2 regions of the Alloyangia pacifica genome follow, and region 2 is predicted to be linked to the other one. Evidence: riboswitches for the same ligand, from Rfam matches in the RefSeq annotation. Region 2 holds a riboswitch; the other holds the start of a gene.

Region 1 (4,588 bases), on a different replicon from region 2:
ATTTCCTCTGACCGCATGGCCAGCTGCGCGCTGGCAGAAGGACCCGATCCATGACCGTTCACTTCATCGGCGCCGGCCCCGGCGCGCCCGACCTGCTGACCCTGCGCGGCCGCGACATCATCGCGCGCTGCCCGGTCTGCCTCTACGCCGGCTCGCTGGTCCCCGAGGCGATCCTTGGCCATTGCCCCCCCGGCGCGCGGATCGTCAACACCGCGCCGCTGGACCTCGACCAGATCATCGCCGAGATCCGCCTCGCCCATGACGCGGGGCAGGACGTGGCGCGGCTGCATTCGGGGGATCTTTCGGTCTGGTCGGCGATGGGCGAGCAGATGCGCCGACTGAAGGCGCTCGGCATCCCCGTCTCGGTCACCCCCGGCGTGCCTGCCTTCGCCGCCGCCGCAGCCGCGCTCGGCGCCGAGCTGACCCTGCCGGGCCTCGCGCAATCGGTGGTGCTGACCCGCACGCCGGGCCGGGCCTCGTCGATGCCCGAGGGCGAGACGCTGGCCAATTTCGCCGCCACCGGCGCGACGCTGGCCCTCCACCTGTCGATCCAGAACATCGCGCGGGTGGTTGCCGATCTCTCCCCCGCCTATGGCGCGGACTGCCCCGTCGCCGTGGTCTACCGCGCCAGTTGGCCCGACGAGGTGATCCTGCGCGGCACGCTGTCGGACATCGAGGGCAAGCTCGGCGCGGGCATCACCCGCACCGCGCTCATCCTCGTCGGCCCGGCGCTGGCGGGCGAGGGCTTTGACGAGAGCTGCCTTTACGCAGCCGACTACGACCGCCGCTACCGCCCGCAAAGCGCCGAGAGCCCGTGGAGTGGCTGGACCCCCGAGCAGGAGGCGCAGACCGATGGCTGAGGTTCCCGGACTTCTGGTCTCGGCGCCCTCGTCGGGCACCGGCAAGACCACGGTGATGCTGGGGCTGCTGCGGGCGCTGGCGGAGGACGGCTTGGCGGTTCAGCCCTTCAAGTCCGGCCCCGACTACATCGACCCGGCCTTCCACCGCGCCGCCAGCGGGCGGCCAAGCTTCAACCTCGACGGCTGGGCCATGGGACCACACCTCTGGCAGGCGATCGCGGCGCAGGCGGCGGGGGCGGACATCAGCCTCGCCGAGGGCTCGATGGGGCTCTACGACGGGGTCGCCACGCGCGGTCAGCAGGGCTTTGGCAGCAGCGCCGAGACGGCGCGGGCGATGGGCTGGCCGGTGGTGCTGGTGCTCGACGTGGGCGGTCAGGCGCAATCCGCCGCCGCAACGGCGCTGGGGTTCCGGCAGTACATGCCCGATCTGCCCTTCGCCGGGGTGATCCTCAACCGCGTTGCCTCGCCCCGCCACGAGCGGCTCACGCGGCTCGGGATGGAGCGCGCCGGGCTGCCGGTGCTCGGCGTGCTGCCCCGGCGCGGCGACCTGACCCTGCCGGAGCGGCACCTTGGCCTCATTCAGGCCGTGGAGCATCCGGACCTCGAAGCCGCCATCGCCGGTTATGCCGCCTTCCTGCGCGAGCACGTGGACCTTGCCGCGCTCCGCACCGCCGCGGCGGGCGGGCCGTTTCCCGAGGATGCGCCAGCCCTGCCCAGACCCCCGGCGCAGCGCATCGCGCTGGCGCAGGACGCGGCCTTTTCCTTCACCTATCCGCACCTTCTCGAAGGCTGGCGCGCCGCCGGGGCCGAGGTCCTGCCGTTCTCGCCGCTCGCCGATGAGCCGCCCGCCGCCGGGGCCGATCTGGTCTGGCTGCCCGGAGGCTACCCCGAACTGCACGCCGGGCGCCTTGCCGCCGCCGACACCTTCCGCGCCGGGTTGCGCCGCCATGCCGAGACGCGCCCCGTCCACGGCGAGTGCGGCGGCTACATGGCCCTTGGCGCGGGGCTGATCGACAAAGGCGGCAGGCGGCACGAAATGGCGGGCCTGCTGGGCCTCGTCACCAGCTACGAGACCCGCAAGTTTCACTTGGGCTATCGCCGCGCGGTGCTGCGCGCGCCGATGCCGGGCTTCGACGCCGGGGCGGCGCTGCGCGGCCATGAGTTCCATTACTCCACCATTTTGGAGCAACCCGACCCGCCGCTGGCCGAGGTCGCCGATGCCGATGGCGCCCCGGTGGCCGAGACCGGCTCGCGGCGCGGGCAGGTCACGGGAACCTTCTTTCACCTGATTTCGGCGGAGGAGCCGTCTGCCCCCCGCGCACAAGCACAAGAGGAGGCGCGCATCCAGACCAAAGCACGGCGCTGAGCCGACCCCGCATGGTGTCCCGCACGGGACGCAAGGGAACCGGGTGAGAGGCCCGGACTGCCCCCGCAACTGTAAGCGAGGAGCGCCGAGGAAGATCCACTGGCAGGCATGCCGGGAAGGGCCGAGGCGCGACGATCCGCGAGTCAGGAAACCTGCCATGCGACCCCCTTTCCCGCCCTCAGGGGCAATTTCGCTGCCGGTGGGGCAGCCACACGTAAAGGAAATATCATGCATATCGAACCCGGCGTCGTAGACGGCGCCAAACTTGCCTTCGCCGCCGTCACCGCGGCAGGCGCCGCGGGCTATACCGCCAAGCTCGCCGCAGAGGACGCGGCGCGCAGCAATCTCGTTTCGCTCGCCGCGCGCACGCTGATGGCCGCCGTTGGCACCTTCGTTTTCTTCGAGGTGCTGCCGCACTTCCCGGTCGGTGTCTCTGAGGTGCATTTCATCCTCGGCTCGACACTTTTCCTGCTGCTCGGCACCGCGCCCGCCGCGATGGGTCTGGCGCTGGGTCTGCTGGTGCAGGGGCTGTTCTTCGCGCCCAGCGACCTGCCGATGTATTTCGTCAATGTCACCACGCTTCTGGTGCCGCTCTTTGCAACCGCGGCGCTCGCCCGTCGTGTGGTGCCCGCCGACACGGCCTATGTGGACCTGCGCTATGCCGACGTGCTGAAGCTCTCGGGTGTGTTCCAGGCCGGGGTCGTCGCCTGGGTCGCCTTCTGGGTCTTCTACGGCCAGGGCGTCTCGGCCGAGACCTTCGGCGCGGTGCTGACCTTCGGCGGCGCCTACATGCTGGTGCTGCTGATCGAGCCGCTGGCCGATCTCGCCGCGCTTGCCGCCGCGAAATCGCTGCGCGACACCGGGCTCGGCCGGCTCTTCGCGCCAAGGCTCTATACCGCCTGACCAAGCGCCCGGTCCCCAGAGCGGGGCCGGGCACCCACCGCAAGGACAACTCCATGATCCAGGACCTCTGGCTTGTCGGCATCGGCACCGGCAGCCCCGGCCATGTGACCCTCGAGGGGGTGCAGGCGCTGCGCGACGCGGCGGTCATCCTGCTGCCGCTGAAGGGCGAGGCGAAAGACGACCTCCGGGCACTGCGCCAGGTGATCCTCGAGGCCGCGGGCACAAACGCCGAGATCCGCACCTTCACCTACCCCGTGCGCGATCCGGCGCTTCCCTATGTCGAGCGCGTCGCCGCCTGGCACGACGAGATCGCCCGGCGCTGGATCGCGGCGCTGCACGGCGCGCCGGAGGGGCCGGTCGCCCTGCTGGTCTGGGGAGATCCCGCGCTCTACGACAGCACGCTGCGCATCGCCGGGCGCCTGCTGCCGCCCCCGAGGCTGCGGGTGGTCCCCGGCATCACCGCGATCCAGGCGCTGACCGCCGCCCATGCGATCCCGCTCAACAGCGTGAACGGCGCGGTAAAACTCACCACCGGGCGGCGCCTCCGCGCGCAGGGCTGGCCCTCGAGCGAGGAGACCGTGGTGGTGATGCTCGACGGGGAATGCAGCTTCGCGGGGCTCCCTGCCGAGGGGCTGCACATCTGGTGGGGGGCCTACCTCGGCAGCCCGGCGCAGATCCTCCGCTCCGGCCCGCTGGCCGAGGTCGCGCAGGAGATCATCGCCCTGCGGCAGACGGCGCGGGCGAAGCATGGCTGGATCATGGACACCTACCTGCTTCGCCGTGCCTCCGCGGACGGCGCAGACTGACGCCTGCGTGTCCGACGACCGGATCCCGGCCCTTCGTCCCCGGAAGCCCCAAACGAAAAGCCTTGGTGCCGGAAAGCACCAAGGCGAAAGGTTCTCAAATGAGCTGCGGCGCCACCACTCACGGATACTCGTCAAAAAGGCACTCTTGACCTAACGCCACGTCGGGTGCGTAGCACGGAGCTCACCTGACTCCAAGAGATTATCAAATTGATAAAGTTAACTGGGCGGCGACCTGTGACATTTCTTGACCCCATGGCCGCGCTGCGCAAAGACTTGCTGCCATGAACAAACTCAGCTCCATCCTTCAGCTCCGCGAGATGCTGCGCCAGCTCGAGCGCGATGTCGGTCTCGAAGATCTCAGCCGCCTGGAACGCGACGTGCTCCTTGCCGCGCATGGACTTTGCGAGCGGCCCGGCGACGTGATCAGCTCCGAGCAGATCCGCGACCATGCGCTGGTCCGCTGCACCGCGCAGGCGACCTTCTACCGGGCCATCCGCACCCTTCTCGACCGCGGGCTTCTGGAACGGGCGGCGGACACCAAGGCGCGGGCCTACGTCGTGCGGAGCGACCTTGTCGGCGCGCCGCTGCCGCTGAGCTGAGCCCCTGCCCCGCGCGCGCCCGACATGACGGTCCTACAGAACTTCTCCGTGGTG
Region 2 (4,588 bases):
CGTGCTGGCGATCATGCCCTCGACCGCCACCGGCTTCTGGCTGGGCCTGTCGCTGGTGCTCTGGGTCGAGTTCTTCCGCCTCACCCGCGCCGCGGTGCGCGACACGCTGGCCTCTCCGGCGGTGCAGGCGACCCGGCTTCTGGGCTTCGGTCCGGTCTACGTCTTCCGCCGCCACCTCTGGCCGGAGATCGCCCCGATGATGCTGACGGCGGGGGCCTTCGGCATGGCGACGGCCATCATGGGCATCGCCGCGCTCGGCTTTGTCAGCGTCGGCATGCGCGCGCCGACGCCCGAGCTTGGCCTGATGATGGTCGAGCTCATGCCATACTGGCAGGAGGCGCCGCATGCGCTGCTCGCGCCGGTGAGTGCCACCTTCGGCCTGCTGCTGGGCCTCACCCTTCTGGCCGGGAGCCGCGAGACATGACCCTTCTGAGCGCAAAGGACATCTGCATCCACGACGGCGGCACGCAGCTTGTCGAGCCGCTGTCGATCACGCTGGAGCCGGGGGTGCCGCTGGTGATCCTCGGCGAGACCGGCTCGGGCAAGAGCCTGTTTGCGCAGGCAATCATGGGCACGCTGCCCGAGAGCCTCTCGGCGCGGGGCGAGGTCGACATCGGTGGGCGACGGATCAGCGCCGCGCGGCCGCGCGAGTTCCGCGGCCTCTGGGGGCGGCAGATCGCGGTGCTGCCGCAGGAGCCGTGGCTGTCGCTGGACCCGTTAATGCCCGCCGCGCGGCAGGTCGCCGAGGCGCATCAACTGGTGCGCGGCCTGAGCCCCGCCGAGGCTCGCACCCGCGCCGGTGACGATCTGGCAGCGCTGGGGCTTCAGGGTGCCGGAGCAAAACTGCCACATGAACTCTCCGGCGGCATGGCGCAGCGTGTCGCCATCGCCGCGGCGCGGGCCGGGGGTGCGCAGATCGTCATCGCCGATGAGCCGACCAAGGGGCTTGATGCCGCGCGCCGCGACGATGTGGCCGAGATGCTGATGGCGGAGGTGGGCAGCGGCGGCGGGCTGATCGTCATTACCCACGATCTTGCGCTGGCGCGGCGGGTCGGCGGTCAGATCGTCGTATTGCGCAAGGGCCGCGTGGTCGAGTCCGGCCCCACCGCCGATGTCCTTGCCGCGCCAACCTCCGACTACACCGCCCGGCTGATCGCGGCAGACCCCGAGACATGGCAAAAGCGCGCGCCCGCGCCCGCGGGCAGCAGCGTGGTGCGAACCGCGGGGCTCGCCGCGACTCGCGGCGACCGAGAGCTTTTCCGTGATGTGTCGCTGGATATCGCCGCGGGGCAGATCTTCGGGATCACCGGGCCCTCGGGCTGTGGGAAATCGACGCTGGGGGATGTGCTGCTCGGGCTGCACCGCCCCTCCGCCGGGCGCGTCACCCGCACGGCATCGCGGGCGAGCGCCTACCAGAAGCTGTATCAGGATCCCGTCGCGGCCTTTCCGCGGCACCAGAGCCTTCAGCGCACGCTGAGCGATGTGGCGCGGCTGCATGGGCAGGACCCGCGGCAGATCGAGCACCACATGGAGCGCCTCGGCCTTGCCCCGGTGCTGCTGGGTCGCAAGCCGAGCGAGGTTTCGGGCGGGGAGTTGCAGCGACTGGCGATCCTGCGCCTGCTGCTGGTGCGCCCGGCCTTCATCTTTGCCGATGAGCCGACCTCGCGTCTTGATCCGATCACCCAGGCAGAGGTCATCGGCCTGCTTGTGGACACCGCCGAACGCGACGGCTGCGCCATCATGCTGGTCAGCCACGATCCGGCGCTGGTGGCAAAGACCGCCGACCGGGGGCTTTCGCTTCACTGCCCGGCCGGGATGCAGGGCGACCCCGATACGCCGGGCCGATGGGAGCATGGCAACTTGACAAAGCACGGCGCCGCCCCGAGGTTCGCCGCGAACGGTTCCCATCCGGGATGAAAAGGGAACCCGGTGACGCGGCCTTGGGCCGCGGACTCCGGGACTGCCCCCGCAACTGTAAGCGTCCGTTCCGAGCCACCCGCCCTTACCGGGCGAAGCCACTGGGCCAAATGGCGCGGGAAGGCGGTTTCGGGACCATGGCCGCAAGTCAGGAGACCTGCCGTTCCGGCCCCGCGATCCCGCGGGGGCGTCACCTGCGCAACCGACCGGACGGGGTGTCCGGGAAAGGATACGGATGTTTCTTACAACCTCGGGCCGCCTCCGCGGCCTTGCGCTGCTGTGCTGCGCCTTGCTGCCCATTCCTGAAACGACATTTGCAGAATCGACCGACTACCCGTTGCAGATCCCCAACTGCGACCGTGTGACGACCTATGCCAAGCCGCCCGAGCGCGTGGTCTCGATCGGCCAAGGCACGACGGAGATTTTGCTCTCGCTCGGCCTCGCCGAGCATATCGTCGGGACCGCCATCTGGCTCGCGCCGCTGCCAGCGCCGCTGGCCTACGCGGGGCAAGCCGTGCCGCGCATCGCCGACAACTCGCCCGGTTTCGAGGCCGTGCTGAAGACCCGCCCCGATTTCGTCGCGGCGCAGTGGATCAACGACATCGCCCCGGATCAGGCCCGGGTTGGCACCTTCGCGCAGTTCGACGATTTCGGCATCAGCACCTATGTCTCGCCTGCGGAATGCGCCAAGAGCGACTTCAGTGCCGGCAGCGGCGACGGCGTCCGCGCGCAGGCCTGGAGCGACGATCTGCTGAACCGCGAGATCACCGAACTGGCCCAGATCTTCGGCGTGCCGGCGCGGGGGGCTGACCTGGTTGCTGCCAATGCCGCCCGGATCGAGGCGGCCACGGCGGGTGCGGCAGCGCTGCAGGCAAGGGACGTCTCGGTGCTCTACTGGTTCTCGTCGCCCGAGATCGCCGGCGAAGCCTATGTGGCCGGGCGGTTCGGGGCGCCGGCATGGATTTCCGAAGCTCTGGGGGTGCGCAACGTGATCACCTCGGACGAGGAATGGCCGCTGGTTGGCTGGGAGACGATTTCAGAGCTCGATCCGGATGTGATCGTGCTTGGCACCATGGAGCGGCGCAACCTCCCCGGCGACGACGTGGCGGCGAAACGCGCGTTTCTGGAAAGCGATCCGGTTGCCAGCCAGCTGCGCGCAGTGCGTGCGGGACATCTGATCGAGATGCCCGCGCATTCGATGAACCCGACGCTTCGGGCCGTCGACGGGGTCGAGGTCCTTTCGACGGGCCTGAAAGACATCGGTCTTACGCGGTGAGCGTTTCGCGCCGGACCCGCTCCGGCCCTCTGACGGGGCTGGGGTCCTTCGTGCTTGCCGGTGGCGTCGCCCTCACCCTCGCGACCTGCTGCGCGGTTCTCTTCGGCGAGATCAGCGTGACCCCGCGCGAGGCCCTGTCTACGCTGGCCAACCGACTCTTCGGGCTCGACCTTGCGGTCGATCCGATCCGCGACGGGATCGTCTGGCACTACCGGCTGAGCCGGGCGGTGGTCGCCATGTGCGCCGGAGCCTCCCTGGCGATCTGCGGCGTGGTGCTGCAGGCGCTGCTGCGCAACCCGCTCGCCGAACCCTACCTGCTGGGGATTTCGGCCGGCGCTTCGACCGGCGCGGTGCTGGTCATCGTACTCGCGCTCGGTGCCGGGGCCGTCACGGTTTCGGCAGGGGCCATGGCGGGGGCGCTCCTCGCCTTCGGCTTTGTGGCGGTGCTGTCTTTCGGCGCGGGCCGCGGTGCCGAGAGGGTCATCCTTGCCGGCATCGCCGGCTCGCAGCTGTTCAATGCCGCCACCTCCTTCATCGTCACCTCCTCGGCCAGCGCCGAGCAGACCCGTGGCATCATGTTCTGGCTGCTTGGCAGCCTTGGCGGTGTGCGCTGGCCAGATGCCGGCCTGGCCCTGCCCGTGTTGCTCGTGGGGCTGTCTGTCTGCCTCTACCGGGCGCGGGCGCTCGATGCCTTCGCCTTCGGCGAGGATGCGGCGGCCTCGCTCGGGGTTGATGTCGCGCGTGTGCGCGTCGAGCTTCTGGGACTTACCGCGCTGCTCACTGCCTGCGTTGTCAGCATCGTCGGGGCCGTGGGCTTCGTCGGGCTGGTCATCCCGCATGCGACCCGCTTCTTCGTTGGTCCGGCGCACGGGCGGCTCATCCTCGGCTCGGCCCTTGCGGGCGCGGCCTTCATGGTGTTGGCTGACGTGCTGTCGCGCCTCGTGCTGCCGGGACAGGTCTTGCCGATCGGGGTGATCACGGCGCTCTTCGGCGCCCCGGCCTTTGCCGTCCTGCTGTGGCGTTCGCGGGGACGACAGTGAGCCTTCGGAGCGAAAATATCTCTTGGTCTTCAGGTGGCGCGACAATCGTCAAGGCCGTGACCCTGCGCGTGCCCGACCAAGGTGTCCTCGGCCTGGTGGGGCCTAACGGCTCGGGCAAATCGAGCCTGCTGCGCCTGCTGGCCGGGGTCCGCCGCGGCAGCGGCGGCGCGGTCCTCGTCGACCAGCGGCCAATCGAGAAGATACGTCGTTCCGAGATCGCGCGGCGGCTTGCGCTGGTAGAGCAGCACGCGACGACCGATGTCGGGCTGACCGCGCGCGACGTTGTCGCCCTTGGCAGGCTGCCACACCGAGGCGCGTTGGGCCCCTGGAGCGCGCGCGACGAAGAGATCGTGCT

The links. A riboswitch is a leader RNA that binds a small molecule or an ion and turns the genes downstream of it on or off. The one in region 2 is predicted to bind cobalamin.
Region 1: linked by a shared signal. The riboswitch ahead of CEW88_RS21635 (energy-coupling factor ABC transporter permease) and the one ahead of CEW88_RS24815 (ABC transporter substrate-binding protein) in region 2 are both predicted to bind cobalamin.

What each region holds. Positions count from the first base shown of each region.
Region 1 covers NZ_CP022192.1:33,479-38,066, forward strand. Annotated here, with positions in the region: gene CEW88_RS21620 (cobalamin biosynthesis protein) at 1-54, shown strand, start outside; gene cobM (precorrin-4 C(11)-methyltransferase) at 51-860, shown strand; gene CEW88_RS21630 (cobyrinate a,c-diamide synthase) at 853-2,226, shown strand; cobalamin riboswitch at 2,222-2,400, shown strand; gene CEW88_RS21635 (energy-coupling factor ABC transporter permease) at 2,455-3,129, shown strand; gene cobF (precorrin-6A synthase (deacetylating)) at 3,183-3,935, shown strand; gene CEW88_RS21645 (hypothetical protein) at 4,217-4,534, shown strand; gene CEW88_RS21650 (hypothetical protein) at 4,559-4,588, shown strand, end outside.
Region 2 covers NZ_CP022190.1:97,265-101,852, forward strand. Annotated here, with positions in the region: gene CEW88_RS13465 (ABC transporter permease) at 1-424, shown strand, start outside; gene CEW88_RS13470 (ABC transporter ATP-binding protein) at 421-1,917, shown strand; cobalamin riboswitch at 1,882-2,096, shown strand; gene CEW88_RS24815 (ABC transporter substrate-binding protein) at 2,153-3,193, shown strand; gene CEW88_RS13475 (FecCD family ABC transporter permease) at 3,223-4,233, shown strand; gene CEW88_RS13480 (ABC transporter ATP-binding protein) at 4,290-4,588, shown strand, end outside.